Linked DNA regions of Cryptosporangium arvum DSM 44712. The protein of the gene in region 1 interacts with the protein of each later gene in a pairwise test. Links are inferred from orthologs where the notes say so. Each region holds a gene or a part of one and is shown in the gene's direction. Other genes may lie near its edges.

Evidence for each region.
Region 2: the proteins of CRYAR_RS20310 (region 1) and CRYAR_RS07575 interact in binary tests that used the Escherichia coli proteins (3 or more experiments, as listed by UniProt). The link is inferred for Cryptosporangium arvum DSM 44712 from one-to-one orthologs.

The regions. Positions count from the first base shown.
Region 1 is NZ_KK073874.1:4,521,436-4,537,080, reverse strand. What follows is about bases 4,489-7,348. They hold CRYAR_RS20310 (citrate synthase), read left to right. Parts: upstream 4,489-5,199; coding sequence 5,200-6,498; downstream 6,499-7,348. Other genes in these bases: CRYAR_RS20300 (helix-turn-helix transcriptional regulator), read left to right, coding at 6,941-7,348; CRYAR_RS20305 (VOC family protein), read right to left, coding at 6,543-6,887; CRYAR_RS20315 (sensor histidine kinase), read right to left, coding at 4,489-4,834. Outside these bases: CRYAR_RS20335 (Gfo/Idh/MocA family protein), read right to left, coding at 1-121; CRYAR_RS20330 (cryptochrome/photolyase family protein), read left to right, coding at 159-1,619; CRYAR_RS20325 (TetR/AcrR family transcriptional regulator), read right to left, coding at 1,621-2,241; CRYAR_RS20320 (ester cyclase), read left to right, coding at 2,331-2,885; more of CRYAR_RS20315, read right to left, coding at 3,113-4,488; more of CRYAR_RS20300, read left to right, coding at 7,349-7,921; CRYAR_RS20295 (response regulator), read right to left, coding at 7,918-8,589; CRYAR_RS20290 (histidine kinase), read right to left, coding at 8,586-9,719; CRYAR_RS20285 (MMPL family transporter), read left to right, coding at 9,863-12,013; CRYAR_RS20280 (selenium-binding protein SBP56-related protein), read right to left, coding at 11,990-13,396; CRYAR_RS20275 (ABC transporter ATP-binding protein), read left to right, coding at 13,485-14,381; CRYAR_RS20270 (ABC transporter ATP-binding protein), read left to right, coding at 14,378-15,037; CRYAR_RS20265 (FtsX-like permease family protein), read left to right, coding at 15,034-15,645.
Region 2 is NZ_KK073874.1:1,634,516-1,650,164, forward strand. The notes cover bases 8,862-11,725. They hold CRYAR_RS07575 (diacylglycerol/lipid kinase family protein), read left to right. Parts: upstream 8,862-9,765; coding sequence 9,766-10,686; downstream 10,687-11,725. Other genes in these bases: CRYAR_RS07570 (DUF2786 domain-containing protein), read right to left, coding at 8,956-9,681; CRYAR_RS07580 (deoxyguanosinetriphosphate triphosphohydrolase), read left to right, coding at 10,683-11,725. In the rest of the region: tRNA dihydrouridine synthase DusB, read left to right, coding at 1-513; CRYAR_RS07550 (DUF952 domain-containing protein), read right to left, coding at 518-826; CRYAR_RS42845 (ABC transporter substrate-binding protein), read right to left, coding at 847-3,615; ppdK (pyruvate, phosphate dikinase), read left to right, coding at 3,837-6,533; CRYAR_RS47950 (LacI family DNA-binding transcriptional regulator), read right to left, coding at 6,574-7,587; more of CRYAR_RS07580, read left to right, coding at 11,726-11,909; CRYAR_RS07585 (aldo/keto reductase), read left to right, coding at 11,906-12,877; CRYAR_RS07590 (rhodanese-like domain-containing protein), read right to left, coding at 12,903-13,301; CRYAR_RS07595 (PhzF family phenazine biosynthesis protein), read right to left, coding at 13,298-13,969; dnaG (DNA primase), read left to right, coding at 14,090-15,649. UniProt on the Escherichia coli protein: In vitro phosphorylates phosphatidylglycerol but not diacylglycerol; the in vivo substrate is unknown.

The DNA.
Region 1 (15,645 bases):
CGGCCTCGGGGCGGCGGGCCCACACCGCCGCCAGGCTGGTGCCCGGCCCGGCCGCGAGCAGCGGCCCGGTGAAACTCGTCGCCCAGGGACCTGCTCCGACCAGCCCGACACGCACCGTCATCCCTCGATCCTACGGGCGGGCAAATAGCCTCGTGCGGGTGGAGAGACGCTGGCTGTTCGCCGACCAGTTGGGGCCGCACTTCCTCGACGCGCCGGATCAGCCGGTGCTGCTCGTCGAGTCGAAGGGGGTGTTCCGGCGGCGGGTGTTCCACCGGCAGAAGGCCCACCTGGTGTTGTCGGCGCTGCGTCACCGGGAGGCCGAGGGCGACGACGTGCGCCTCGTCCGGGCCGAGACGTACGCGGAGGCGCTCACCGAGCCGGTCAGCGTGTGTCACCCGACCTCGCGGGCCGCCCGCGCGTTCGTCCAGCGGCTGGACGGGGTCGAGATGCTGCCACCGCGCGGGTTCGTCACCGCACCGCCGGACTTCGTGGCCTGGGCGGACGGGAAGAAGCAGCTGCGCCTCGAGGACTTCTACCGCTTCGCCAGGCGTCAGCACGAGGTGCTGATGGACGGGGACGAACCGGCCGGGGGGCAGTGGAACTACGACGCGGACAACCGCGAGCCGCCGCCGCGGGGCACCTCGACGCTCGACGTCCCGCCGCCGCCGGAGATCCGGGAAGACGCGATCGACGACGAGGTGCGTGCCGACCTCGACCGGTGGCAGCACGACGAGGGCATCGAGTTCGTCGGCAACGACGGGCCGCGGCTCTTCCCGGTGACCCGGACCGAGGCGCTGGCGCGGCTGCGTCACTTCGTCGAGCACCGGCTGGCCGCGTTCGGGCCCTACGAGGACGCGATGCTCGCGAACGACCCGCTGATGGCGCACAGCCTGCTCAGCGCGGCGATCAACCTGGGGTTGCTGGATCCGCGCGAGGTCGTCGAGCGGGCCGAGAGGGCCTACCGGTCCGGCGCCGCGCCGCTGGCCGGCGTGGAGGGCTTCACCAGGCAGATCCTCGGCTGGCGCGACTTCGTCTGGCACCTGTACTGGTACTTCGAGCCCCGCTACCGCACCGCGAACGCGCTCGACGCGCGCCGGGAGCTCCCGAAGTGGTTCGCCTCGCTGGACGCCGACGCGGTCGAGGCGCGCTGCCTGTCCGACGTGCTCGCCGGGGTGCGCGATCGCGGCTGGGTGCACCACATCCCCCGGCTGATGGTGCTGGGCAACTACGCGATGCAGCGCGGCTGGCGGCCCGGTGCGGTCTCCGACTGGTTCCACCGCTGCTTCGTCGACGGCTACGAGTGGGTGATGACCGCGAACGTCATCGGCATGAGCCAGTTCGCCGACGGCGGGCGGATGAGCACGAAGCCCTACGCGGCCGGCGGCGCCTACATCAACCGGATGAGCGACTACTGCGGGGGCTGCCGCTACGACCCGAAACACCGCACCGGCGACGACGCCTGCCCGTACACCGCCGGGTACTGGAGCTTCCTCGCGCGCCACGAGGAGGCGCTCGAGGGTAACCACCGGATGCGTCAGCCGCTGCGTGGGCTGCGCCGCCTCGACGACCTCGACGCGCTCGTCGAGCAAGAGCGGGCCCGCGGCTCGCGCGCGCCCTGAGTCAGCTCAGCACGGTCGCGTCGAGGGTCTCGCGCAACCAGCGCTCGTAGTCCTCGCCGGTCCAGCCGCGTTCGTCGAGCAGGAGCCAGACCGCCGGTGAGTTGAGCGTCCACACGATGTCGACCGCCCGGTCGCGGCCGAGGCCGGGGCGCAGCCAGCCGTGTTCGTCCCAGGCGGTGACCGCCATCCGGGTGCCGATCAGCCGCTCCCCGTCGATCGTGTGCATGAACGCGTCGAGTTCGGGGGTGCTCCCCCGCGCCGGTACGACGATCCGCAGCACCGCGCCGGCCCGCTCCATCAGCCACCGGGCCAGCGCGGCGTAGGCGCGGGTGGTCTCCCGCGGCGTGGTGGCGCGGTGCACGGCGAGCGACTGCGGCCGCCCGGCGATCGGGACGTCCTCGTCGTCGCCGGCCATCGCGATGTCGTAGACGGACTTGAGCAGCCCGGCCTTGCCACCGAAGCGCTTGTAGACGGTCTCCTGGGAGACGCCGGCGACCTCGGCCACCCCGCGGATCGTGGTGGCCGCGTAACCGCTGGTCAGGAAGGACTCGCGGGCGGCGGCGAGGACGGCCGCGCGGGTCTCGCGGGCGGCCGCGGCCCGCGTGCGGTTGTCGTAGGGCATGGATCTCCGGAACACCGTTGCGGCCAAGTTCGATACAGCCTACTGTCCTGAGTTGTGTACAGCATCATGTATCGAAATCGGAGGACGGAATGCCCGACGTGGCCGAACGCGCGATTCACCTGATGATGGCGGGAACCCTGGACGATCTCCGCGAGGTCGTGCACCCCGGGGCGACGAACCGCGAGGCGGTCGCGGAGCCGCCGGCCTGCCGGGGCACGGGGCCGGAGGCGTTCTGGGCCACCGCGCTCTGGTTGCGTACGGGCTTCAGTGAGCTGGCGTTCACGGTCGACGAGAGCGTCGTCGAACGCGACCTGGTGGTCACGTACGGCCGGATGTCGGGGCGCCAGACCGGGGATTTCGTGGTCTGGACCGCGGCCGGTGCGGTGGAGCGCGCGTTCGCGCCGACCGGGCGGCGGTTCGAGGTACGGCACGCGCATTTCCAGCGGGTGCGTGACGGCCTGGTCGTCGAGCACTGGGCCGTGCGTGACGACCAGTCGATGGCGATGCAGCTGGGCTGGCTCCCGCCGTCGCCGCTCTACCTCGCGCGCTGCGCCCGGGCGACCCGCCGCGCCCGCCGCGCCGCGTCCGCTTCCCCGTCCGTACCCGCGGCCGCGGCTGCGCCCGCCACGACACGGCCCGCCTGACGCGGGGCCACCTGACGCGGGGCCACCTGACGCGGGGCCACCTGACGCGGGGCCACCTGACGCGGGGCCACCTGACGCGGGGCCACCTGACGCGGGGCCACCTGACGCGGGGTGGGGGCGCGGGGCCACCTGACGCGGGTCGGGGGCGCGGGACGGGGAGCGGCGGATTCGGGCGCGCGGGCCGAGGGGCGGCGGATTCGGGCGCGCGGAGGGTGGGCCGGGGTAGGTCAGGCGCTGGGGAGGCTCACCCGCAGCCGGGTGCCCGCGCCGGCCTCGCTCTCGACGAGCGTGCGTCCGTGCAGCGCCCGGACGCGGGCATCGATGCCGGCCAGCCCGCCCCCGGGGATCACCCGCGCCCCACCCGGGCCGTCATCGGCCACCACCCCGTGCACCCACCCGCCGGCCTCGGTCACCTCGATCCGCACCCGCGCGCCGGGAGCGTACTTCGCGACGTTCGTCAGGCCCTCGCAGAGCGCGAAGTACACGGTCGCCTCCGCCGCCTCGGACGCACGCCCGACCTCCACCGCCAGCTGCACCACCAACCCCAACCGCTCCGCCACCTCACCCAACGCCACCCCCAACCCCTCCGCCCGCAACACCGACGGATGCAAACCCCGCGCCAACGCCTCCAACTCCGCGATCGCCCCCACCACCTCCGACCGGCACGACACCACCACCGACCCCACCGGCTCCGGCAACCCCTCCAACCCCTCCAACCGCGACACCAACCCCACCAACCGCCGCTGCGCCCCCTCCCGCAGATCCGCCTCCAACCGACACCGCTCCGCGCGCCCCCGCTCCTCCACCCGCGCCTGCGCCGCCAACACCAACTCCAACTGCGCGGTCACCACCGCCTGCAACTGCGCGGTCAACAACGCCGGCGAACCCGCCCGCAAGACCGCCTCCACCACCCCCGCACGCCCCCGCAAACCCTCGTCCAGCTCCACCAACGCCAACGGCTGCCCCTCCTCCACCCGCACCTCCGCCCACCACCGCCCGGCCGCCGCCCGCGGAACCCCCACCAACCGCCCCCACCGATCCACATAACTCCGCTCCGCCGGCACCCAGAACAACAACCGAAGACGCGGATCACGCAACGCCGCCGCCAACGCATCACGCACCGACCCCACCGACGACGTCGACGACGTCATCCGCACCACCCGATGCGGCGCATCCACCTCACGCCACCGCTCGCGCAGTGCGCCGGACAGCACCGCCAGCGGCACCGCCATCGCGAGGAGGTTCACCACCACGTAGAAGGAGAGCAGCGCGTCGAGCTCGGTCCACGCGTCGGAACCGGTCGTCAGCACCGCGGCGCCCACGCCGAAGAATCCGGTGGCCAGCAGCAGCGGGAGCATCGCCGAGCGCTCCAGCTCGGAGAGGCGACGGGCCCGGCGGACGAGCACCACGAGGTACCAGACGACGAGCAACAGCTGGGCGACGATCACGATCTCGACGGTCAGGTCGAAGACCCGGCGTTGCGACGCGACGTTCGGCCACACGACGTCGGGGTGCAGGCCGTTCCACTCCGGACGCGACACGAGACCGACGACCACCTGACCGCCGATCAGGACCACGACCGCGCACACCACCCACGCCCGTTCGGCCCGCCCGGTCAGCCGGCCCCCGGGGTAGAGCAGCACCGCCGCGCCCGAGAGCACGTAGGCCGAGCCCTGCGCGAGGAACGAGACCAGCGGCCAGATACCGCTGTTCCAGGTCACCACCCAGGCCAGCGCCACGCAGAACGCGCCGGTCACGAGCAGGGTCCCGGACCGGCGACGGCCGTCGGCGCTCCCGGCCAACAGGCCACCGGCGGCGGCGAACCCGGCGCAGCCGAGGCAGGTCATCAGCGCCGCCGGCACGTGCTCACGCCAGTAGGGCAGGCCGCAGACGAACGCGAGCAGTCCGGCGAGCGGCCCGACCAGCAGCGGGGCCGCGCGGGGCTTCACTGCACCTCCCGGGGGGTCGGTTTCTCCGGGGCATCGTACGGAGTCCCCGGGGCCGCCACGCCCCCTGTTCACCGCACACGTCGCGGGCATTCGTGGTAATCATCACCTCTGGGGCTCGCCGTCCGGTTGTTACCCGGCGTGGCGAGGGCGCTGAGCGTCGGTCCGTCATCCTGCTGCTACGGACTGCTCCGGACATAGCGCACTGCCGTCCAGCAGGCGAGATATCCGGACTGTGACCTGTCCCGCACCCGAGTTCCGACTCACGGCTGTAACGATGGGTGGATACAGGACCCTCGGGCGAAACCCGTCCGGAACATGGGTCCGCGGCCGCGCACCCCTGCACGTCGACATCCGGGAGGAAGAGCATGACCGATGAGCGCAAGGACGACTTCGTCCTGCAGTACGGGGACGAAAGCCTGCCGCTGCCGGTGCGCGAAGCCTCCGAGGGCTCCGGCGGCCTCGACATCGCGCCGCTGCTCAAGCAGACCGGCAAGGTCACCCTCGACACCGGTTTCGTGAACACGGCGTCGTGTACGTCGGCGATCACGTACATCGACGGCGACGCCGGCATTCTCCGCTACCGCGGTTACCCGATCGAACAGCTGGCCGAGAAATCGTCGTTCCTCGAGGTCTCGCACCTGCTCATCCACGGTGAGCTGCCGACCGAGGCGGAACTGAGCCGGTTCACCGAGGACGTCAAGGAGCACACGCTCATCCGCGAGGAGATGCGCCGCTTCTTCGACGGTTTCCCGCGCGACGCGCACCCGATGGCCGTGCTGTCCTCGGGCGTCAGCGCGCTCTCGACGTTCTACCAGGACAGCCTCGACCCGTTCGACAAGGACCAGGTCGAGATCTCCACGGTGCGGCTGCTCGCGAAGCTGCCCACGATCGCGGCCCACTCGTACAAGAACTCGATCGGGCACCCGACGCTCTACCCCGACAACTCGCTCTCGTACGTCGAGAACTTCCAGCGGATGACGTTCGGCCTGCCGACGACGCCGTACGAGGTCAACCCGCTGCACTCGCGAGTACTCGACATGCTGCTCGTGCTGCACGCCGACCACGAGCAGAACTGCTCCACCTCGACGGTGCGGCTGGTCGGTTCGAGCCAGGCGAACATGTTCGCGTCGGTGTCGGCCGGCGTGAACGCGCTGTTCGGGCCGCTGCACGGCGGGGCGAACGAGGCCGTGCTGAGCATGCTCAGCAAGATCGACGCCGAGGGCGGTGACGTCGGCTCGTTCGTCAGCGCGGTCAAGGACAAGTCGGCCGGTACCCGCCTGATGGGCTTCGGCCACCGCGTCTACCGCAACTACGACCCGCGGGCGACGATCGTCAAGAAGGCCGCGCGCGAGGTCATCGACGCGATGCCGAACCCGGACCCGATGCTGGACATCGCCCTGCAGCTCGAGGAGATCGCGCTGTCGGACGACTACTTCGTCGAGCGCAAGCTGTACCCGAACGTCGACTTCTACACCGGCCTGATCTACCGGGCGATGGGCTTCCCGCCGCGGATGTTCACGGTGCTGTTCGCCCTCGGCCGGCTGCCGGGCTGGATCGCGCAGTGGCGCGAGATGATCAACGACCCGGCGACCAAGATCGGCCGTCCCCGGCAGGTCTACACCGGCGCGACCGAACGCGACTACGTCGCGCTGTCCGACCGCTGACCAGCGGGGTCCGGTGGGGCGGTGCCCGCCCCACCGGGTCCGGGTCAGGGCTTGAAGAAGTTGACGAGGTTGCCGTCGGGATCGCGGACCAGCAGCGACCGGTTGCCCCACGGCATCGTCGTCGGCGGCATGACCACCTCGACGTCGTCGAGCGTGCCGTGGAGCGCGTCGACGTCGTCGACCAGGAACTCGACGATGACCGAGCGGTTCGCGGCCGGGCTCGCCACCGGCACGGTGCGCTCACCGCCGATCGCGAGCGTCGCGGCGCCGGTCGTGAACGTGGCGAACTCGGGCGTGGCCCAGGTGGCGGTCAGCCCGGTGGTCTTCTCGTAGAAGCCGACGAGGCGGGCGACGTCGGCGGTGATGACACGGATCGAAACGAAGTTCATGCCCGCACGCTAGGAGCAATACCGGACAGGATCCGCCCGGTATCGTCGGCGGTGTGGCCCGGCCGACCGCTCGTGTGCTCTCGCTCCTCGAACTTCTCCAGTCCGGTGGTGTGCGCACGGTCGGTGAGCTGGCCGGACGACTCGGCGTCGACGAGCGGACGGTCCGGCGGTACGTGCAGCACCTGGTCGACCTCGACGTGCCGGTGGAGTCGGTCCGCGGCCGGTACGGCGGCTACCGCCTGGCCCGGGGGCACCGCCTGCCCCCGCTGATGTTCAGCGAGGACGAGGCGCTGGCCGTGCTGCTGAGCCTGGCCACCGCACGCACGGGCGACACCGCCCAGGAGACCGCGCGGGCCAAGCTGCGCCGGGTGCTGCCGGCCCCGCTCGCGCGACGGCTGGCCGCCGTCCTGGACTCGGTGTCGTGGACCGCGCCGGTGGCCGCACCCACGCCGGACAGCGAGATCCTGCTCCCCCTGGCCGCCGCCGTCCGGGACCACCTCCCGGTCCGGCTGGCGTACACCACCGCCGACGGCCGCCGGAGCGAGCGCACGCTCCATCCGCACGCGCTCGTCGTCCACAACGACCACTGGTACGTCACCGGGGCCGCGGACGGCGAGGACCGCGTCCTGCGCCTGGACCGGATCGCGAGCGTGCGTACCGGGCCGGGCACGTTCACCCCGCCGGAGCACCGCGACCCGGCCGAGCACCTGCTCCACCGGCTCGCGACCGTGCCCTACCGCCACCACGTCCGCCTGCGCGTGCACGCCACCCCCGCCCAGGTCCGCCGCCGGCTTCCACCCGGCCTCGCGCTCGTCCACGACCGAGGCGATCACCTCGACGTGGAGCTGCGGGTGGAGAGCCTCGACTGGCTCCCCGCCGTCCTCGCCTCCCTCGACGCCCCGTTCACCGTCGAGCGCCCGGCCGAACTGCGCGACCTCGTCGCCGCCTTCGCCGACCGCCTCCGCGCCTACGCGACCGGCGACACCCCGGCGGCACCCCCCGGTGACGCCGAGTCGCACCGCACCGGCCGCTAGGGCAGGGCGTCGCCCGGTCGCACCAGGCCACTCTGGTAGGCCACCACGACGAGCTGGGCCCGGTCGCGGGCGCCGAGTTTGGTCATCGCGCGGTTCACGTGGGTCTTCGCGGTCAGCGGCGACACCGTGAGGCGGGCGGCGACCTCCTCATTGGACAGACCGTGCGCCACCAGCACGAGCACCTCGCGCTCGCGGTCGGTGAGGTAGCGCAGACCCGGGTGGTCGGTGGCCTCCGGGCGGCGCTGGGCGATGAAACGCGCGACCAGACCCCGGGTGGCGCGCGGGGAGAGCAGCGCCTCGCCGTCCGCGACCACCCGGATCGCCGCGACCAGGTCGTCGGGGTCGACGTTCTTGCCCAGGAACCCGCTGGCCCCGGCCTCCAGCGCGAGCACCACGTTGTCGTCCTCCTCGAACGTCGTGAGGACGAGGACCCGGACGCCGGCCAGCCGGTCGTCCGCGCCGATGCGGCGGGTCGCTTCGATGCCGTCCATCGTCGGCATGCGCAGGTCCATCAGGACGACGTCGGCCATCGCGGAGTAGGCGAGGTCGACCGCGGCCCGGCCGTCCGCCGCCTCACCGACGACCTCGAGACCGGGCTCGGCGTCGATGATCATCCGGAACCCGGCCCGGATCAGCGCCTGGTCGTCGACCAGGAGAACCCGGATCACGCGGTCACCTCCGCGCGGAGCGGGAGCACGGCGTGCACCCGGAAGGAGCCGTCGGCGGTGGGGCCGGTCTCGAGCGTGCCGTGGGCGGCGGTGGCCCGTTCACGCATACCGAGCAGGCCGAACCCCGACCCCGCGGCGGCGGACGGGCGGATCCGGTTCTCCACCGTCACCCGGACCTCCTCGGTACCGAAGTCCACCGACAGCGACGCGGACCCGTCGCCGTAGCGGCGGGCGTTGGTGAGGGCCTCCTGGAGGATCCGGTACGCGGTGATGTCGGTCATCGCCGGCAGCGCGCGGTGCTCTCCGTGCTCGGCGAACGACACCGCGAAGCCCATCGCCCGCAGGTCCTCCAGCAGCGCGGGCAACCGGTCCATCCCGGGCGTCGGCTCGGTGCTCGTCACCTCGTTCGGATCACGCAGCACGCCGACCACCGACTGGATCTCGGTCAGCACCGTGTCCGCGGCCGACCGGATGTGCGTCAGCACCGGCCAGACCTGCTCCGGGTCGCGTCGCAGGACGTGCGTCGCCGCGCCCACCTGCACGGAGATCACCGCGATGTGGTGCGCGACGACGTCGTGGAGCTCCCGGGCGATCCGCAGCCGCTCGTCGATCACCCGCCGCCGCGCTTCCTCCTCGCGGGTGAGCTCGGCCTGCCGCGCACGCTCGGTCACCTCGGCGATGTAGGCCCGCCGCGACCGGACCGAGTCCCCGATCGCCGCTCCCCCGAAGATCCACACCGGCACCGCGAACGAGTTCACACCCCACCACATGTCGAAGTGCAGGATCAGCCCGGGCACGCAGACCGCCGCCGACACCAGGGCCGCGTACCCCCACGGCCGCCGTCCCTCCAGGTCGAGCGCGACCGAGTACATCAGCACGCCCATCCCGAGGGCCAGCGCCGGGAACAGAAACCCGGAGACCACCCCGCCCGCCACGACGAGCGTGACGAACACCAGCACCGGCAACGGGTAGCGGCGGCGCAGCAGGATCGACCCGACGCCGATCACCGCGAGCGGCACGCGCCAGGGCAGCTCGACGGTCTGCTCGGCCTGGAGGCTCAGGAACCCCGTCACCCCCGCCAGCAGCAGGTCGGTGAGCAGGGCCTGGTGCGCGCGGACTCTCGACATCATCGAGATCGACAGTAAACGAGCAGGTCGCGGGCTACCTCGTCCGGTCGTGGTAGCGGCCGGCGGCGTCGGTACCACGACCGTGGTAGTCCCCGGCCTGCAGCGGCACGACGACGCGGGACGCCCACCCGGCGATCGTCGGATCCGTGGCTACTCTCCTGTACCGGCTGGGCCGGTTCTCCTATCGGCGTCGCGGCCGGATGACCGCGGCCTGGGTCGTGTTGGTGGTGCTGTTCGGCGTGGGCGCGGCGACGATGTCGGGCCCCAGCGAGGAAGGCTTCTCGATCCCCGGCACCGAGTCGTCCCGGGCGATGGACGTGATCAGCGCGAAGATGAACACCGGGTCCGGGGACACCGCGTCGGCGAACGTCGTGTTCACCGCAGGCGACCTGGCCGGTGCCGGGCCCCGGACCGCGATCGAGGGCGCGCTCACCGAGCTGCGTGCGCTCCCCGACGTCGCGGCGGTGTCCGACCTCGTCGTCGCCGAGGACCGGCGGACCGCGTACGCGACCGTCGCGTACGACGTCCCGGTCACCGATCTGGCCGACGACGCCCGCGAGCAGTTGATCGACGCCGGTCGTTCCGCGGAGCCGGCCGGGATCGGGGTGGAGTTCTCCGGGTCGGCCGCCCAGGAAGCGGGCGAGACCCCGGCCGGTGAGGTGCTCGGCGTCCTGGTCGCGGCGCTCGTGCTCGTGCTCACGTTCTCCTCGCTCGTCGCGGCCGGGCTGCCGCTGCTCACCGCGTTGATCGGGGTCGGGCTCGGGATGCTCGGCATCCGGATCGCGACCGGGTTCTTCGACCTGAGCGCGACCACGTCGACGCTCGCGCTGATGCTCGGGCTCGCGGTCGGCATCGACTACGCGCTGTTCGTGCTGTCGCGTTACCGGCACGAGCTCCGGCGGGGCCGCAGCGGCGAGGACGCAGCAGGGCACGCGATCGGCACCGCCGGGTCCGCGGTCGTGTTCGCCGGTCTCACGGTCGTCATCGCGCTCGCCGCGCTCTCCGTCGTCGGCATCTCGTTCTTGACGTCGATGGGGCTGGCCGCCGCCGGAACCGTCGCCGTCGCCGTCCTGATCAGCCTGACGCTCCTCCCCGCCCTTCTCGGTTTCGCCGGGAACCGCGTCCTCCCCCGCCGCGCCCGCACCGGGCGGCCGCCGGCCGGACCGGAGGGACGGCGTCCGCTCGGGGAGCGGTGGGCGCGGTCGGTGGTCACCCACCGGGTCGGGGTGGTGCTGGCCGCGACCGGTTTGCTGGTGCTGACCGCGCTGCCGGCGCTCGACCTGCGGCTCGCGCTGCCGGACGAGGGCACGGCCCCGGTCGGCACCACGCAGCGCACGGCATACGACCAGCTCAGCGAGGGCTTCGGGGCCGGCTTCAACGGTCCGCTCGTCGTCCTGGTCGAGGCCGAGCCGGGGCGGGCCGCGGCCGCCGCCGACCAGGCCGGTGCGACCCTGCGCGGCCTCGACGACGTCGTCGCGGTCACCCCGCCCACGGTCAACCCGGCCGGTGACACCGCTCTGCTCACCGTGGTGCCGGGCAGCGGCCCCAGTGCGGCGGAGACGACGGCGCTCGTCGAGACGATCCGCGCCCAGCCCGACCCACCCGGCGCGACGCTTGCGGTGACCGGCCCGACCGCGCTCGGCATCGACGTCTCCGACAAGCTCACCGACGCGCTCGTTCCGTACCTCACGGTCGTCGTGGGCCTGGCGTTCCTCCTGCTCATGCTGGTGTTCCGCAGCCTCGCCGTGCCGCTCAAGGCGACCGTGGGGTTCCTGCTCTCGATCGCGGCGACGTTCGGCGCGACCGTCGCGGTCTTCCAGTGGGGCTGGCTCGCGGGCCTGCTCGGCGTCGACACGACCGCGCCGATCGTCAGCATCATGCCGATCTTCCTGATCGGCATCCTGTTCGGGCTGGCGATGGACTACGAGGTCTTCCTGGTCACCCGGGCCCGCGAGGAGTTCGTGCACGGCGCCACCCCGGACGCCGCCGTGATCAGCGGGGTCAGCCACGGCGCCCGGGTGGTGAGCGCGGCCGCGATCATCATGATCTGCGTCTTCGCCGGGTTCGTGCTCAGCGACGAGCCGATCATCAAGTCGCTGGGCTTCGCGCTCGCGTTCGGCGTCGCCGTGGACGCGTTCGTCGTCCGCATGACGATCGTGCCCGCGGTGCTCTCGCTGCTCGGCCGGGCGGCCTGGTGGCTCCCCCGCCCGCTCGACCGGTGGTTGCCGAACGTCGACGTGGAAGGAGCGCGGCTCACCGTGGCCGAGGAACCGTCACCGGTAGCAGTACGAGTCTGACGAGGCGTCGCCGCCCTGCAGGCGGATCTGGTGCACGCGGCGGCCGCGGAACTCCTCACCCTGGGGGAAGAACGCCGGGTCGACTCGGAGCCCGCCGGCGGGGTCGGCGTCCAGCTTGGCCATCCAGGCGCCCACGCCGTCGGGGAAGAACTGGTCGTCCCAGGCCCCGTAGAGCGAGTTCGTGAAGTACACCCGGCGGCCGTCCCGGCTGACCTCGACCATCTGCGGGCCACCCGCGAGCGGCAGGTCGGGGCGCGCCGGGTGGGGGGTGCGCCCGGCGATGCCGCCGAGGCGCACCGAGCCGGTCTCGACCGGGTGGGCCGGGTCGCTGACGTCGAACTGTTTGAGCTCGCCGGTGCCCCAGCAGGACACGTACAGGAACTTGTCGTCGACCGACAGGTCGATGTCGGTGACCAGCGGCGGAACCGCCGCGAACGGCTGGAGCAGCGGCGGCAGCAGCGCCGGGTCGGCGGGCTCGGCGGGGATCGTGATGACCTTCTCGACCCTCCACTCCGACCCGTCCAGGAACCAGCGCCAGACCGACGCCGAGAGGTCCGCGGTGGAGATCACGACGCCGACGAAGCCCCAGGTGGCCTCGGGGTCGTGCGACGGGCGGACCTCCAGCACCATCTGCTGCTCGGCCCCCAGATCGACGCTCCGGAGGTGCCGCCCCTCGGCGAGGTCCCAGAAGTGCAGCGAGTGCCCGTACTTCCCGCCGAGCAGCAGCTCGGGCACCAGGCCGTCCTCGATCATCGAAGGGCTGCCCCACTCGCTGGACACGAGCACGTTGCGGTTCAGGTGCCACCAGGCGTCGTAGTGGAAGTGCTGCGGGCCGCGGTCGGTCTCCCAGGCGCGGACGACGTCGAACGTGGCGTGGTCGAGCAGCGCGATGCCGCCCGGCCCGTCGGGGTCCTCCGGTGGGCCGCCCAGGCAGGTCAGGAACACCCCGTCGGGGCCGCAGTGCAGCGTGTGCGGACGCGAGTAGCCGGCCTTCGCGGCGAGTTGCCCGGCGTCGATCGTCTTGACCAGCCGGGGGTCACGCGGGTCGGCCTGCACGTCGAACACGTAGATGGTCGACGAGCGCAGGCCGGGCACCAGCAGGTTGCGGCGCGCCAGGCCGGTCATGTCGTGGCCCTCGTGCTTGAGCGCGCTCGAGCACGCGTTCCAGCCGAAGTGGTGCAGCTCGTCGCCGAGGCCGGAGACCTCGCTCCAGCCGACGACCCGGCCGTACTCCGGCGAGGCGGGGTTCACGTCGAGGACGGCGATCGCGTCGTGCTGTTCGGCGGCCCGGTCGAACACCGCGACGTAGGCCAGTTCCTCGGCGGGGGCCGCCGCCGCGTCGGCCGCGCTGCGGTAGAACGTCGGGTCCAGGAATTGCGTCATCGCCACATTCCTCCCAGCCGAGGGTGCGTGCGAGCTTACTCCGCGCGAGCCGTACTGTGAGCGCTGTCACCGGGGCCAGGAGGGTAGTTTGTCGCTGTCGCTTCCCACTCCTGGGCCGAAGGCGCCGGAGTTCGGCGCGGACGCGTTGATCGTCTGCGAAAGCCTGGTCCGCATCTACCAGACCGGACCGGTCGAAGTCCAAGCCCTCCAAGGCCTGGACCTGCTCGTGCACCGCGGCGAAATGGTCGCCGTGGTCGGAGCGTCCGGATCCGGCAAATCCACGCTGCTCTCCATCCTCGCCGGCCTGGACGCCCCCACCGCCGGCCGCGCCCGCGTCGACACCTGGGACCTGCTCGCCATGACCCGCACAGACCGGGTCACCTACCGCCGCCACACCGTCGGGTTCGTCCGGCAGCAGACCGCCTCCAACCTCGTGTCGTATCTGACCGCCCGCCAGATGGTGGACCTGCCGATGACGGCCGCCAGAGTTCCGGCCGCCACCCGCAAGGCCCGCAGCCTCGAACTGCTCGACACGTTGGGTGTCGGCGACTGCGCCGACCGGCGACCGGCGGAACTCTCCGGCGGCCAGCAGCAACGCGTCGCCATCGCCGTCGCACTGGCCAACCGACCCCCCGTGCTCTTCGCCGACGAACCCACCGGCGAACTCGACACCACCACCTCCGCCGAAGTGTTCGCCGCCCTACGCCACGTCAACCACAACCTCGGAGTCACCGTCGTCGTCGTCACCCACGACCCCACCGTCAGCGGACACGTCGAACGCACCATCGCCATCCGCGACGGACGCACCAGCAGCGAAGTCCTGCGCCGCACCGACGGCGACACCCTCACCGCCGAGGAATACGCCGTCATGGACCGCGCCGGACGCATCCAAATCCCCCGCGACTACCGCGACGCCCTCGCGTTGACCCGCCGGGTGCGCCTCGCCCTCGAAACCGACCACGTCACGATCCGGCCCGACGCATGACCCTGCTCACCGTCACCGGCGTGCACCGCCACTTCGGCACCGTCCACGCGCTGAACAACATCACCTTCAGCATCGAACCCGGCACGCTGGTCGCACTGGTCGGCCGCTCCGGCTCCGGGAAAACCACCCTCCTCAACATCGTCGGCGGCCTCGACCGCCCCGACCAGGGCACCGTCACCATCGACGGAACCGACATCACCACCCTCGACGAAAACGGCCTCTCCACCCTACGGCGCGACACCGTCTCCTACATCTTCCAAACCTTCGGGCTCATCCCCGTGCTCACCGCCGCCGAGAACATCAGCGTGCCCCTCCGCCTGACCCGCACCAACCCCCACGACCGCGACAAGCGGGTGGACCTGCTCCTCGACCTCGTCGGCCTGGGCGACCACGCCCGGCAACGACCCGGCGAACTCTCCGGCGGGCAGCAACAACGCGTCGCCATCGCCCGCGCCCTCGCCGCCTCCCCCCGCCTGCTCATCGCCGACGAACCCACCGGCCAGCTCGACGCCGAAACCGGCCTCGCCGTCATGGCCCTCCTCAAAGGAATCGTCCAGACCGAAGGCGTCACCGCCCTCGTCGCCACCCACGACCCCGTCCTGATGGCCCTCGCCGACCACACCCTCCACATCACCGACGGACACCTCACGTCGTGACCGCACTACTCACCCGCCGGGCCCGCGCCCAATGGGCCCTCCTGCTCAGCCTGCTCACCGTCCTCACCCTCGGTGCCACCCTCCTCGGCACCTGCACGCTGCTCACCACCCGCACCTCCGAACGAGCCGTCGAGGTGGCGGCGTCGCGGGCCGACCCGGCCGAGGTCCGGGCGACCGCCTACACCGTGACGATCGCGGCCGCCGACGCCCGGTCGGTCGCGGCCGACGCCCGCACCGTGCTCACCGACGCGATGGCCCCGTTCGCCGCGACGACGACCACGCGCGCGTCCGGCGTGATGCAGCGGATCCCGGCCGCCTCGGACGAGAGCCGCGGCCTGCTCAGCGAGGCCTACCTGTCCGGCGTCGACGACCTCGAGGACGGCGCCACCTTGGTGGCCGGCCGCTGGCCGCGGTCCGGCGCGGGCGAAGCGGTGCTGTTCGACACCACGGCCCGCCTGCTCGGGCTGGAGGTGGGCCGCACCCTCCGGCTCGGTCCGCAGATCGGTCGGCAGGCGGCGCGGCCGGTCGACCTGACCGTCGTCGGGCTGGTCCGCCCGCGGCCAGACGCCGGCTGGGACCGGGACCCGCTCGGCGGCGAGGGCTTCGAC
Region 2 (15,649 bases), 2.9 Mb from region 1 along the record:
GTGCTCGGCAACGGCGACATCTGGGAGGCCGACGACGCCGTGCGCATGGTCACCGAGACCGGCTGCGCCGGAGTCGTCGTCGGGCGCGGCTGCCTCGGCCGCCCGTGGCTCTTCGCCGACCTCGCGGCGGCGTTCGCCGGGCGCCCGGATCGGGTGCGCCCCGACCTCGGCCAGGTCGCGACGACCATGCGCCGGCACGCCGAGCTGCTCGCCGAGTGGAAGGGTGAGGCGTGGGGCCTGCCCGACTTCCGCAAGCACGTGGCCTGGTACCTCAAGGGTTACCCGGTCGGGTCGACGATCCGGCGCGAACTGGGCATGGTGAGCACCCTCACCGAGCTCGACGACCTGCTGGGCAAGCTCGACCCGGCCGCACCGTTCCCCACCACCGAGATCGGCGAACCCCGCGGCCGCACCACCGGCGCCCGCCGCGTCGTCCTGCCCGAGGGCTGGCTCGACGACCCCGACGCTCTGACCGCCCCCACCGACGCCGAACTCGACGTCTCCGGCGGCTGACGGATCAGGCTGAGCGGACCGGGGTCGCTTCGGTGACGGCGGACATCGGGAGGGCGCCGTAATAGTGGGGGTAGGGGTCGCCGCCGGTGCTGGACTCCCAGCGGAGGCTCTCGCCGAGGGGGTCGGTGTCCACGGCCAGCAGCATCAGGTCGGTCTCGCCGGCGAAGAAGCGGTCCAGGGTGCCCGGCAGCTGGGCCGCGGTCGAGAGGTGGACGAAGCCGTCACGGAGGTCGTCGGGCGAGCCTTCGTACTGCTCGGTGGCCTGGGCGGCCGCCCACTCGTCGGCACGGAGAACTTTGTACACGGTCGTCACCCGGCAACCGTATCGCCGGATCAGTCCCGGACCCAGACCCGCCCGACGTCGGGCACGGCCCAGAACGTGCTCACGAACATCCCTTGCACCTGCGACCCGCGCAGCGCCAGCCGCCGCTGGTCGAAGTACGGGATCGCCGGCGCGAACTCGGTCAGGATCCGCCGGGCCAGCGCTCCGTAGGCTTCGGCCGCGTCACCCCGGTCGGGCAGCGTCGCGATGCGGGCCAGTTCGGCGTCGACCGACGGCTCGTTCAAATAGCTGATGTTCGTGCTGCCGACGGCGCGGATGCCGGAGCTCGAGTAGAGCGGGCCGAGCATCGCGTTGCCGTCCAGGTAGTCCGGCGCGTACTCGCACAGGTACAGGTCGTAGGGGTTGGTGCGGCGCGCGATGGCCGCCGCGAACTGGTCCTGGCGCACCGGACGCAGCTCCACGGTCACGTTCGCCCGCGCGAACGCCTCCTTCACCGCGGCCGCCAGCTGGTTGCCGTCCGGTGTGTCCCGGAACGCGTAGACGAGGTTCACCCGGGCGTCGCCGAGGAGGGCGCGCGCCTTGGCCGGGTCGCCCGACCGCTTCGTCCGGTCGGGGTTGGCCGGGTAACCGGGCACGCGGGGGGAGAGCAGGCTGCTCGCGTAGTCCCCGACCAGGTCGGTGCCGGTCGAGTTGAGCGCGGCCTCCGGGTCGAACGCCAGCGCGAGCGCGCGGCGGCGTGCCGGGTCCTTCACGCGCGACGCGTTGAAGCACAGGTCCCGGTGCCCGGTCCCGACGCCGTCGACCAGCCGTCCGGTCTGCCGCTGGTCGTAGACGTTCTCGATCTGGGTCGGGTCGAGGGTGCTGAGCTGGACGCTGCCCGGCTGTTCGTCGCTCATCATCAGGCTCGTCACCGCCGCCCGGTCCGGGAGGAAGCGGACGTCGTAGCGCTCGGGGTAGGCGACGCGGATCGGGTCGGTCGCCGGGTTCCAGGCCGGGTTGCGCTCCAGCGTCAGCGACTTGCGCAGTTCGTGCGTGACGACGCGGTACGGACCGGTGACCGGGACCGGGTCGGCGTCGGAGTAGCGCCAGCCGCTCGGGACGGCCGCGGTCGTGGGGAGCGCGGCGACCGTGGGGAGGTCGGGGTGCGGAGCCGGGAACGTCAGCCGGAGCGTCCGGTCGTCGGGGGCCTCGACACCCGGCGGGTACGGCGCTTTCGGGGTGGGGCCGGTGTACACGGCGCGGAAGTCCGCCTGGCCGGCCAGCCAGCGCTGCAGGTACGTGAAGCCGGTGGCCCGCTCACCGAACGAGCGCGCGATGCCGTTCGCGACGTCGCGTGCGGTGACCGCCTGGCCGTCGGCGAATTTGACGCCGGGGCGGATGGTGAACTCCCAGGTGCGGCCGCCGTCGGAGCTGCGGCCGGTGTCGGTGGCCAGATCGCCGACGAGGGTCGCGCCGGTCAGCCCGTCCTCGCGGTACCCGGTGAGGGTGCGGGCCAGGAGGCGGGAGCTGCCCATCATGCCGTCGGGGTAGCGGTTCTGCACCGGGTCGAGTTCCCAGTACTGCGCCTGCGCGTACACCGTGACCGTGCCGCCGCGTCGGGCGCCGGGCACGGCGGGGGCCGGGCCGGTCGCCGCGTCGTCCGCGGCGTACTGCTTCACGGTGAGGTCGGGCTTCGATGGTGCGACCGCCCGGTGGTTCTGCTCGGGCCACTGCGCCCAGATCACACCGGCACCGGCCGCCACGGCCAGCACCACGGCCGCCGCGGTCGTGCCCAGCGCCACCCGCCGCTTCCGCCCTCGCCGCCCGGCACCCCGGTCGGCCTCCGCGACGCTGACCGGACCTCCGACGGCACCACTTGCTTCGTCGGGTTCCCCCACGGTCGGAGGGGGCGTGGTGAACTCGGCGGTCAGCGGATGCGGCGAGTTCAGGTGCACGGTCGTCCGGCTCACCTCGTCGGCGTCCGACGGAGTGACGCGGGCCGGCGGTGGCACCGACGGCAGCACCCCGGGGCGCTGCAGCGTCAGGGCGGCCAGCAGTTCCTGGGTGCCCGGCCGCTCACCGGGTTCCTTGCGTAACGCGGCCGCGACGAGGTCACGCAGCGGCGCGTCGAGCTCGCCCAGCCCCGGCTCCCGCTCGAGCGTCCGGTAGAGCATCACCTCGGGCGGACCCACCCCGAACGGGGGAGTGCCCGAGCCGGCGAAACACACCGCCGCGCCCCAGGCGTGCACGTCGGTCGCCGGCGTGACCGCGGACCCCCGGAACTGCTCCGGCGCCATGTACGGCGGCGATCCGATCGCGCCGCTGGTCAACCCGCTCACCAGGTCGGCCGCGCGGGCGATGCCGAAGTCGATCACCCGCGGCCCGAACCGCGACAGGATCACGTTGCTGGGCTTCAGGTCACGGTGCACGATCCCGGCCTCGTGGATCGCCACCAGCGCGGTCGCGATCCCGATCGCCACCGCGTCCAGGGCGCCGCCGTGCAGCGGACCCTGCTCCTCCACGACGTCCTGCAGCGTCGGTCCGTCGACGAACTCCGTGACCAGGAACGGCTGCTCGCCCTCGACGTCGACGTCGAGCACCGCGGCCGTACTGAACCGGGCCACCCGCGCCGCGAGCGTGGCCTCCGACCGGAACCGGGTCCGGAATTCCGGGGCGTCGGCCAGGTGCGGATGGATCACCTTGACCGCGACCTGACGCGTGCGCCCATCCGGTTCTTCGGCGACCCCCGCGTAGACGATGCCCATGCCGCCGGCACCGAGACGGCCGACGAGCCGGTAACGGCCGAGCCGCTGCGGGTCCTTGTCACGAAGCGGCTGCACGCCCACCTCTTCCCGCAGGCCGTCCGGTTCCGCGGGCAGCGTAGCGAGGGTCCACCAAGGAGAAACTGTGGGGCCTTTCACGTGCGCTTTTGGGTATCTCTGTTCTCTGAATCGGAACAGACCGACCAACTCGGGTGCGACTGCTCACAACGGGTGCTGCGGTGGGTACGCCCTCATTAACCTCGGCCCATTCCCGCTCCCGCTCCCCTACGGAGGCCGCGATGACGGACCAGCAGAAGTACGTCTACGACTTCTCCGAGGGCAACAAGGACCTCAAAGACCTGCTCGGCGGCAAGGGCGCCAACCTGGCCGAGATGACGAACCTCGGGTTACCGGTGCCGCCGGGTTTCACGATCACCACCGAGGCGTGCACGGTCTACCTCGAGACCGGTGAGACACCCGAAACCCTCGACGACGAGGTGACCACGCACCTCGAGGCCCTGGAGCGGGCACGCGGCAAGAAGCTCGGTGATCCGGACGACCCGCTGCTGGTCAGCGTCCGTTCCGGCGCGAAGTTCTCGATGCCCGGGATGATGGAGACGGTGCTCAACGTCGGGCTCAACGACCGGTCGGTCGAGGGTCTGGCCCGGCAGGCCGACAACGAGCGCTTCGCGTGGGACTCGTACCGCCGGCTGATCCAGATGTTCGGCAAGACCGTCCAGAACATCGAGGGCGAAGCGTTCGAGGACGCGATCGACGAGATCAAGCGTGAGAAGGGCACCGAGAACGACCTCGACCTGGACGCCGGCGACCTCCGGAAGCTCGTCGACGTCTACAAAGGCATCGTGCGGGAGCACACCGGCGCGGACTTCCCGCAGGACCCGCGGGAGCAGATGACCGCCGCCGTCAACGCGGTGTTCGACTCCTGGAACTCCGACCGGGCCGTGCTCTACCGGCGCCAGGAACGCATCCCGGCCGATCTCGGTACGGCGGTAAACGTTGTCGCGATGGTGTTCGGCAACATGGGGATGGACTCGGGGACCGGGGTGGCCTTCACCCGCGACCCGGGCACCGGTGAACAGGGCGTCTACGGCGACTACCTGCAGAACGCGCAGGGTGAGGACGTCGTCGCGGGCATCCGCAACACCGTGCCGCTGCAGGACCTCGAGAAACTCGACAAGACCTCGTACGACCGCCTGATGGACATCATGGCGACGCTCGAAGGGCACTACCGCGACCTCTGCGACATCGAGTTCACGATCGAGGCCGGCCACCTCTGGATGCTCCAGACCCGGGTGGGCAAGCGCACCGCGGCGGCCGCGTTCCGGATCGCTTCGCAACTGGTCGACGAAGGGGTCATCGACCTCGACGAGGCCGTGCAGCGAGTAACCGGGGAGCAGCTCGTCCACCTGATGTTCCCGCAGTTCGACACGTCCGCGAAGGTGCACCAGCTCGGCCGGGGCATGTCGGCGTCGCCGGGTGCCGCGGTGGGCAAGGCCGTGTTCGACTCCTACACCGCGGTCAAGTGGTCGCGGTCGGGCGAGAACGTCATCCTGGTGCGCCGGGAGACCAACCCCGACGACCTGAACGGAATGATCGCGGCGCAGGGCATCCTGACCAGCCGCGGGGGCAAGACGTCACACGCGGCGGTGGTGGCGCGGGGCATGGGCAAGACCTGCGTCTGCGGCGCCGAGGAACTCCAGGTCAACACCAAACGCCGCTTCATGACGGCGCCCGACGGCACCGAGGTGCACGAAGGCGACGTCATCTCGATCGACGGCTCGACCGGCCGGGTGTACCTCGGTGAGGTGCCGGTCGTCGACTCGCCGGTGGTGGAGTACTTCGAAGGCACGGTCGACGAAGCGGACGACCTGGTGCAGGCCGTCGACCGGATCATGAAGCACGCCGACACGAAGCGCCGGCTGGGCGTCCGGGCCAACGCCGACACCGAGGAGGACGCGGAGCGGGCCCGCCGCTTCGGAGCCGAAGGCATCGGGCTGTGCCGCACCGAGCACATGTTCCTCGGTGAGCGGCGCCAGCACGTCGAGCGGCTGATCCTGGCCGAGGACGACGAGCAGCGCGACCAGGCCCTGGAGGCGCTGCTCCCGCTGCAGCGCTGGGATTTCCTGCAGCTGCTCACCGCGATGGACGGGCTGCCGACGACGATCCGGCTGCTCGACCCGCCGCTGCACGAGTTCCTGCCGAACATCACCGAGCTCTCGGTGCGGGTGGCGCTGGCCGAGTCGCGGGGGGAGAAGAACGAGAACGACCTGCGGCTGATGCAGGCCGTGCACCGGCTGCACGAGGCCAACCCGATGCTGGGCCTGCGCGGCGTCCGGCTCGGCCTGGTCGTGCCGGGGCTGTTCAACCTCCAGGTCCGGGCCATCGCCGAGGCGGCCGCCCAGCTGGTGAAGCTCGGCAAGGACCCGAAGCCGGAGATCATGATCCCGCTGGTCGGGTCGGTGCAGGAGCTGGAGATCATCCGGGTCGACGCCGAGCAGGTGCTGCGTGAAGTCGTCGAGGACACCGGCGAGGAACTGAACATCCTGATCGGGACGATGATCGAGCTGCCGCGGGCGGCGCTGACCGCGGACCAGATCGCGGAGAGCGCCGAGTTCTTCTCGTTCGGAACCAACGACCTGACCCAGACGACGTGGGGCTTCTCGCGCGACGACGTCGAGGCGGCGTTCTTCTCCACGTACCTCGAGGTCGGGATCTTCGGGGTGTCGCCGTTCGAGACGATCGACGTCGACGGTGTCGGGGAGCTCGTGCGGATCGGCACCGAGAAGGGACGGGCGACGCGTCCGGGCCTGAAGGTCGGGGTGTGCGGGGAGCACGGCGGTGACCCGGACTCGGTGCACTTCTTCAACCGCGTCGGGCTCGACTACGTGAGCTGTTCGCCGTTCCGGGTGCCGGTGGCGCGGCTCGAGGCGGCCCGGGCCACCGTGGCGCAGGAGGGTGGCTCGGACAGCCGCTGACCGGTACCCGGGCGCCACCGCGAACACGGTGGCGCCCGGGTCACGCTTCCCGCGGCGGTGCCGTCGATTCGCGCCGCACCAGTTCCATCGGGGCGCCGACGGTCTCGGAAACCGGGGCGTCCGGATCAGTGGTGGTGAGCTTCTCGACACCGCGCCGGCCGAGTTCCTGGAGGGGCATCCGCACGGTCGTCAACGCCGGCACCAGGTACTCGGCGAACGGCAGATCGTGCACCGCGACGATCGACAGCTCGGACGGCACCCGGACCCCGCAGCGGTACGCCGCCCGCACCGCGCCGATCGCCGACGTCACGTTCGCGACGAACACCGCAGTGGGACGCGGGGTGCGTCCGAGCAGCTCGGTCATCGCCTGGAACCCGCCGTCGGCGGTGTAGTCCGCGCGCACCGCCAGCCCCGGGTCGGGCGTCGCACCGTGCCGCCGCATCGCGGCCCGGTATCCGCTCGCGCGCCGGGACGCGGTGTCCGATCCGTCCGGACCGGCGAGGTGCGCGATCCGCCGATGCCCCAGGTTGACCAGGTGCTCGACCGCCATCGCGGCCGCGCCCTCGTCGTCCAGGACGACGTGGCGGGTGGCGTCGGCCATGCTCCGGTTGAGCAGCAGCCAGGGCATGCCGGACTCGCGCAGCGCCGCGGGCGTCGCCGTCACGCCCCCGGCGAGCAGCAGCCCGTCCACCCGGCCGTCGGCCAGCAGGTCCAGGTACGGCTGGGCCGAGTCCGCGACCCGCCCGGAGCCGGTCACCAGCACACACCCCCGCTCCGCCGCCGCGGCCTCCGCGCCCGTGACGATCTCGGCGTACACCGGGTCGGCGTGGTCGGGGACGAACAGGCCGATTGTGCGGCTCCGGCGGGTGCGCAGCGTCCGGGCGGCCGCGTTCGGCCGATAGCCGAGCGCCTTCACCGACGCGAGCACCCGCACCCGGGTCTCCGGGCGGATGTTCAGCCCCGGATCGCTGTTCATCACCCGCGAGATCACCGACCGGTCAACCCCCGCGTGCGCGGCGACGTCCGCGAGCGTGACGCGTTTCCCTGGTTTCACAGCGCAGATTCTTCCGGTCGCTGCCCGTCGCCGGAGCGATCCGGCACCTCGACGACGGTCGGCTGATCGTCGTGTCCCGGGGGTTCCGGTTCGCCGCGGTAGGCGATCGGGGCTACAGCGAGCCCGTCGGGCCGTCGGGCCGCCGGGTCGGCAAGTCGATCGGGCCGGCAAGTCGATCGGGCTGGTGACGGCGTCGGGTCGGCGAACGGGTTTGGGTCGGCAAGCCGATCGGGCTGGCGACGGCGTTGGGTCGGCGAACGGGTTCGGGTCGGCAAGCCGATCGGGTCGGCGAACGGGTCGGGGATCCGGTGCCGGGTGGCCGGGTGGCGGTGGTGCCGGGCGGTCGGGTAGTTGAGCCGAGCCAGCCGTCGGTGTTCTCCGCGGGAGTGTGCCGGCGGCAGTGCGGATGGTCGTCGAGGTGGAGGCCGGGAAGTCGCTCGCGCCATCCGCCCGTCGGCTTCGAGGAGTTGCGACGTATGCCGGTCCCGGCGGTGCCTTTTGACCAGGGCGAGGCGCGGCGAGGGCAACGAGCACGAGGTCGAAGTCAATCAATTGACCGGAGTGTTGGCCTGTTTCAGCGCTCGCGAGCAAACGCTTGACTAGCCTGCTGTGCCTGCTGTGCCTGCTGTGCCTGCTGTGCCTGCTGTGCCTGCTGTGCCTGCTGTGCCTGCTGTGCTCACGGTATTCGGCTGCGCGGCCTGTCTGCGGGGGTCGATCGCCCTCTGCGGTTGATGGCACGCTGCGGCAACAGGGGGGCGAGGTCGTCTGATGCCCGCGGCGCTCGAGTGCGCCCGCTGGCGCCGCGCTGTATCTGCTGTGTCTGGCTGCGCTCAGTGCGCACGGCTGGGCTGCTTGTTCGCAGCGGTCGGCGCCCTTGCGGTCGATGGCGCCGCGGCGAGAGCGGTCGTGGCCTGCCCGCGCGGCTGCCTGCACTCACGGTGCTCATAGTGCCTGCGGACCCCGACATGGCCAGCGTTTCCTGCGGTGCCGGTGCTCCATGCGGACCCGGTGCTTCCTGCGGTGCAGGTGTATATGCGGTGCCCGTGTTACTCACAGCGCCCGTGTTACTCACAGCGCCCGTGTTACTCACAGCGCCCGTGTCATCCGCAGTCTCATGCCTCCCTCCGGTTCCCACACCCTGTGATGCGTGCGGTGCTCGCGTGTGCCCGCGGCGCTGCCTATGCCCGGCGCTCACCGGTGCCCGAAGCGCCAGCCGTGCCCGAAGCGCCCAATCGTGCCCGAAGCGCCCAGTCGTGCCCGCAGGACCCGACCGTGCGAGCAATGCCCGTATGCCCTCGGCGACCACCCGCACCCGTAGTGCGGGCTGCGCCCGCCGGCCCTGCCCGCGCCCACCGACCCCGCCCACCCCTATCGGTCAATGACACCCTGGCGGGAACGGAGTGACGTCACGCCCAGATCGGCCCGATGGCCGGCCGCGGCGCCCTCGCGGTGGCCGCTGCCGCTCAGATACCGCGGCCCCATCGTCCCCAACCTCGGAAAAGCCTCCGCGAACCGGGTGTCGACCACCCGCCGCCGGTCGGCCAGCACCACTTCGGCCGAGCGACCGGCCGCGCTGGTGGACGTGGTCTGCGCCCGGGCCCGCTCCTCCGCCTCGGCCAAGCGGTGGTGGATCGTCGCGCTGAACCCCACGATCCAGGACCGCCGGTAGGCCGCGACGTGCTCCCCGGGCGGAACGCGCGCCGCGAGCACCCCGCGTACCGCCTGCAGCAGCAACGACGTGAACAGGATCTCGGCGCGTTCGATGTCGGACGCGAACCCGAACAGCAGCGCGGTCGTGTCCCGCCCGCGGTACCCGGACTTGTGGACCACCCGCAGCCCCATCGCCCTGGCGATTCCGGCCAGCAGCCCGAACTTGTCCCGCGCGTACGGCGGATCCACCGGGATCTCCCGGTCGGCGATCCCGTCGGCGGTCTCGTCGCCGTCGGCGAGCATCGCCCGGTCGACCCCGTACCGAGCCATCAACTCGGCGGCCTTCGCGGTGAACGTCTCGGCCTCGGCCGGGCTGGCCGCGGCGTCCTCGGCCTGTGCGAGCAGCTTGCGGATGACCGCGAGCTTGGCGTCCGTCGAACTCATGCGCCCCACCCTCACAGCTCCCGGACCCCACGTCGACACCCGCCGGAGTCGCTGTGGATATCCCACCCGCCTAGGCTCGGACCCATGCCGCAAGAGCTGCTGGTGATCGTCAACGAAGGCGCTGGCAGTACCGAACTCGCCGCCGTCGACAAAGCGGTCGAGGTCCTGCGCCGCGTCGCCGACGTCGTGGTGGCGCGTACGGCCGACCTCGACGCCCTCGGCGCTGCCCTGCGCATCCATCGCGAACGCACGACCGTGCTCGCCGGCGGTGACGGGTCGCTGCACGCCGCGGTGCAGTTGCTGTACGACGCCCACCAGCTCGATCCACAGCGTCCGTTCGGGCTGATCCCGCTGGGTACGGGCAACGACCTGGCGCGCACGCTCGGCATCCCGCTCGACCCCGTCGCCGCCGCCGAGACCGTGCTGGACGGCTACGCCCGCGCGCTCGACATCGCGGTCGACAACACCGGCGAGGTGCTGGTGAACGCCGCTCACGCCGGCGTCGGCGCGGAGGCCGGCCGGCTGGCGTCCGGCTGGAAGCCGACGCTCGGCGTCGCGGCCTACCCGCTCGGCGGCCTGGTCGCGGGCTTCACCAGCGAGGGCTGGCACATGGCCATCGAAGTGGACGGCGAGCAGGTCCACGGCCCCGAGACGCCGGTGCTGATGCTGGGTATCGGCAACGGGCGTTCGATCGGCGGGGGCACGCCGCTGGCGCCGAACGCCGAGCCCGACGACGGCCTGCTCGACGTGGTGGTCGCCGCCGTCCAGGGCCCCCGTAACCGGTACGAGTACGGCCTGGCGCTGCGTAACGGCGTCCACATCCGCCGGGAGGACGTGCAGGTCTACCGGGGCGGCACGGTCGTGCTGAAAGTCCCCGACGGTGCCGACGTGTTCCGGGTGAACACCGACGGCGAGATCAGCGACGAGGTGACCCACCGCTCCTGGGACGTGAAACGGGGCGTCTACTCGATCCTGGTCTCGGGCTCGGCGCGGGCCGTCTGGTGACCGACCCCGGCGCGGAGCGGCTGGTCGCCGAACCGGCGAAGGACCCCGGCACCGGCCGCACTCCCTACCAGCGCGACCGGGCCCGCGTCCTGCACTCGGCGGCGTTCCGCCGGCTCGCCGCCAAGACCCAGGTCATCACCGCCAGTGGGGACGACTTCCTGCGCACCCGCCTCACGCACTCGCTGGAGGTCGCCCAGATCGCCCGCGAGATGGGCGTCGCGCTCGGCGCCGACCCGGACGTCGTCGACACCGCCGGGCTGGCGCACGACCTGGGGCACCCGCCGTTCGGCCACAACGGCGAGGACGCGCTCGACGTCGTGGCGCAACCGGCCGGTGGCTTCGAGGGCAACGCCCAGACCCTGCGCGTGGTGAGCCGGCTGGAAGCGAAGGTGCCCGGGGCCGGCCTCAACCTCACCCGCGCGACGCTCGACGCGATCACGAAGTACCCGTGGGGCCGGAAACCGGGCACCCGGAAGTTCAACGTCTACCCCGACGACCAGCCGGTCTTCGAGTGGTACCGGGAGCAGGCTCCGCCGGACCGGCGGTGTCTGGAAGCCCAGATCATGGACTGGGCCGACGACGTGGCCTACTCCGTCCACGACCTGGAGGACGGCGTGCACGCCGGCCACGTCCGGATCGAACTGCTCGCCGACCCGGACGAACGCGACGCGCTCTGCGCCGACGTGGCCCGTGTCTACTCGCCGGAGTCCCCGGGCGACCTGCGTGCGGTGCTCACCGAGCTGCTCGCCGAGCCCGTCGTGGAGGGGCTCGCCCGGTACGACGGCAGTCACCTCGCGCAGTCCCGGCTCAAGCAGGTCACCAGCGCACTGGTCGGGCGGCTGTCCGCGGTCGCGGTGCGGGCCACCCGGGAGAAGACCGGTCCGGGCCCGCTGCGTGGCTACGCGGCCGACCTGGAGATCCCCCGGCGGGCCCGGGCCGAGTGCGCGCTCCTCAAAGGACTCGCGCTGCGCTACGTGATGAACCGCCCCGGCGCGAACGCGCGCTACGTCCGGCAGCGCGAGATACTGACCCGGCTGGTCGAGGCCCTCCTGCACCGGGCTCCGGACGCGCTCGACCCCATTTTCGCTCCGCTCTGGAAGAGCGCCGCCGACGACGCCGCCCGCCTGCGCGTCGTCATCGACCAGGTGGCGAGCCTGACCGACCCGGCGGCGGTCGCCTGGCACGACCGCCTCGCCGGACCCCTGGAAGGAGCACCGCAATGAAGTACGCCCGGCTCGGCCGCACCGGTCTGGAAGTCTCCCGGATCTGCCTGGGTTGCATGACCTACGGCGATCCGGACCGCGGGAACCACAGCTGGACGCTCCCCGAGGACGAGAGCCGCCCGTTCATCCGGAAGGCGCTCGACGTCGGCATCAACTTCTTCGACACCGCGAACGTCTACAGCGACGGCAGCAGCGAGGAGATCGTCGGGCGCGCGCTGCGTGACTTCGCCAAGCGCGACGAGATCGTCCTGGCCACCAAGGTCAACGGGCGGATGCACGAGGGCCCGAACGGCGCCGGCCTCTCCCGCAAGGCGATCCTCGCCGAGATCGACAACAGCCTGCGCCGCCTCGGCACCGACTACGTCGACCTGTACCAGATCCACCGCTTCGACCCCCAGGTGCCGATCGAGGAGACCGCCGAGGCGCTCCACGACGTCGTGAAGGCCGGTAAGGCGCGCTACATCGGCGCGAGCTCGATGTGGGCGTGGCAGTTCGCCAAGTACCTCCACGTCGCCGAGAAGCACGGCTGGACCAGGTTCGTCTCGATGCAGAACCACTACAACCTGCTCAACCGGGAGGAGGAGCGGGAGATGATCCCGCTCAGCATCGACGCCGGCGTGGGCGTCATCCCGTGGTCGCCGCTGGCCCGGGGCCGCCTCACCCGCGACCCCGAGGTCACCACCAACCGCAGCGAGAGCGACGCGTTCGGCAGCCGGCTCTACGACGTCGAGGCCGACCGGGCCGTCGTCGCGGCGGTGGCACGCATCGCCGAGGAACGCGGTGTCCCGCGGGCGCAGGTGGCCCTCGCCTGGATGCTCGCCCGGCCCGGTGTCACCGCGCCGATCATCGGGGCGAGCAAACTCTCGCACCTGGAGGACGCGGCGGCCGCGGTCGACCTCGACCTCTCCGCCGACGAGATCGCCGCCCTCGAGAAGCCGTACGTGCCGCACGCCGTCGTCGGTTTCTAGGCCGTGGCCGAGGGGCCCAGGGCGGTCACTCCACCGGGTGGCCGTCCAGGGTCCAGAAATGGAAACCGCCGAGCATTTCCTTGACGCGGAAGCCCAGTTCGGCCAGGCGCAGCGCGGACTTGGTGGAGCCGTTGCAGTGCGGGCCGTCGCAGTAGGTGACGTACATCGCCGCGCGGTCGAGGTGCCCGGTGCTCTCCGCGGTGATGCTCCGGGTCGGCAGGTTCAGCGCCCCGGGGACGTGTCCGGCGGCGTACTTCTCCGGCGACCGGGCGTCCACGACGACGAACCCCGTGACGCCATGCGACAGGTCGCTCGCGACGTCGGCACAGTCGGTTTCGAAGCGGAACCGTTCGCTGAGGCGAGCCACCGCCGCCTCGGGTTCGGCCGCCGGAACGCGGGTGACCAGCCCGCGCAGGACCTTCATCGGGCCAGCTCCAGCCTGCGCACGGCGGTGGTGCGGCCACCGAGCTCGACCGCTCCGTCGCCGGTCGGGCCGGCGATCAGGACCGAACCGACGCCCTGGTGGATCTCGACCCTGCGGCCGAGCTTCCCGACGAGCGCGACCGCGGCGGCGCCGGTAGCTTCGTCCTCCTGAATGCCCATATCGACCGGGAAGGACCGGGATCGCACTATTCCGGCGGCCTCGTCGATCCAGGCCCAGACGTACTGCTGGCCCTCGGTCGGCAGCGGGTAGTTCTCGACCTCGGCCGCGCTGCCGAGCTGCCGGAAGTCGAACTTCGGTGTCCATTCCGGACGGGCGGTCACCCAGGTCAGGTCCGTCTCGTAGCGGACCGCGACGGTCCCCGCGGGCGGGCGCAGCGCGTCGACCGGGGCCTTCTCCCGGGCGAGCAGCCAGGCGGTGCCGACGGTCGGGTGACCGGCGAACGGCAGCTCGACGGCGGGGGTGAAGATCGTGATCGCGCCGGTGGCCGCGTCGTCGACGAAGACGGTCTCGCTGTAGCCGAGCTCGGCCGCGACGCCCTGACGGTCGGCCCGGAGAACGCTCGCACCGTCCAGGACGACGCCGAGCGGGTTGCCGGCGGTACCGTCGGGACCAGGGAAGACCAGCAGTTCGTGCACCTCGATGCTCATGCCGCTGAGCATGCCGTGCCGACGTCGGTTCAGTCGACTGGCAGCATTGCCCACTATCGCAAGAAGACTGCCAGAAGGGGTCGCCGCCGATTGTCGGGGGTTCGCCATAGACTCGACGCCGTGGCGGGGCGGATCAGGGACAGCGACATCGCGTTGGTGCGGGAACGGTCACCGATCGTCGACGTCGTCGGTGAGCGGGTGACGCTCCGGCCGGCGGGCGGCGGCACGTTCAAAGGGCTGTGCCCCTTCCACGACGAGAAAACGCCGTCTTTCAACATCAACCCGGCTAAAGGCGTCTACTACTGCTACGGCTGCGCCGAGGGTGGCGACGTCCTGAGCTTCGTCATGAAGACGGAGATGCTGACGTTCTCCGAAGCGGTCGAGCGGATGGCCGCCCGGGCGGGGATCCAGCTCACCTACACCGAGGCCGGGCCGGCGCCGGTGCGCAACACCGGCCAGCGTCAGCGGCTCATCGCCGCGCACACCGCGGCCGCCGAGTTCTACGCCGAGCAGCTCGGCACCCGCGACGCGATGCCCGCGCGCGAGTTCCTCGCCGCCCGGGGCTTCGGGCCCGACGCGGCCCGCCAGTTCGGCTGCGGGTTCGCCCCCGCCGGCTGGGATGCGCTCACCAAACACCTGCGCGGCCGCGGCTTCACCAACGAGGAGCTGGTCACCGGCGGTATCTCGAAGGCCGCGCGGTCCGGGTCGCTGATCGACCGGTTCCGCGGGCGGCTGGTCTGGCCGATCCGCGACCTCGGCGGCGAGGTGATCGGGTTCGGCGCCCGCCGCCTGCTCGACGGCGACGACGGCCCGAAGTACCTGAACACCCCCGAGTCGCCGATCTACAAGAAGTCGCACGTCCTCTACGGCGTCGCGAACGCGAAGAAGGACATCGCGAAGCAGCAGCGCGCGGTCGTCGTCGAGGGCTACACCGACGTGATGGCCTGCCACCTCGCCGGTGTCGTCACCGCGGTCGCCACCTGCGGCACCGCGTTCGGCGCCGACCACATCCAGGTGCTGCGGCGCCTCCTGATGGACCAGGACGAGTTCCGCGGCGAGGTCATCTTCACCTTCGACGGCGACGCCGCCGGGCAGAAGGCCGCGGTGCGCGCGTTCGAGGACGACCAGCGCTTCGTCGCCCAGACGTTCATCGCGGTGTCGCCGCAGAACATGGACCCCTGCGAGCTGCGGCTCGCGCACGGCGACTCCGCGGTGCGTGACCTGGTGGCCCGCCGCGAGCCGCTCGTCGCGTTCGTGCTGCGGACGCTGCTGGCGAAGTACGACCTGGACACCGTCGAGGGCCGGGTCGCCGCACTGCGCGCCGCCGCACCGCTGGTCGCGCGCATCAAGGACCGGGCGCTGCGGCCGGAGTACGCGCGCAAGCTCGCCGGTGACCTCGGCATGGACCTGGAGCCGGTGCTCAAGGCGGTCAACGAGGCGGCCGGCAAGGGCGGCGGCAAGGGCGGGGGCGGTCGCAACGCGGCCCCGAACGGGAGGGCGCCGCGTCAAGGTGGTGCGCCCGAGGCCGAAGACGACGCGCCGGTGAGCCCGGCCGGTGGGCGGCCCGACCCGGCCGACCGCGCGCTGATGGTGGAGCGCGAGGCCATCAAGCTCGCCGTGCAGGAGCCGGTGCTGGCCGGGCCGCTGTTCGACGCGGTCGGCGAGGACGCGTACACCAAC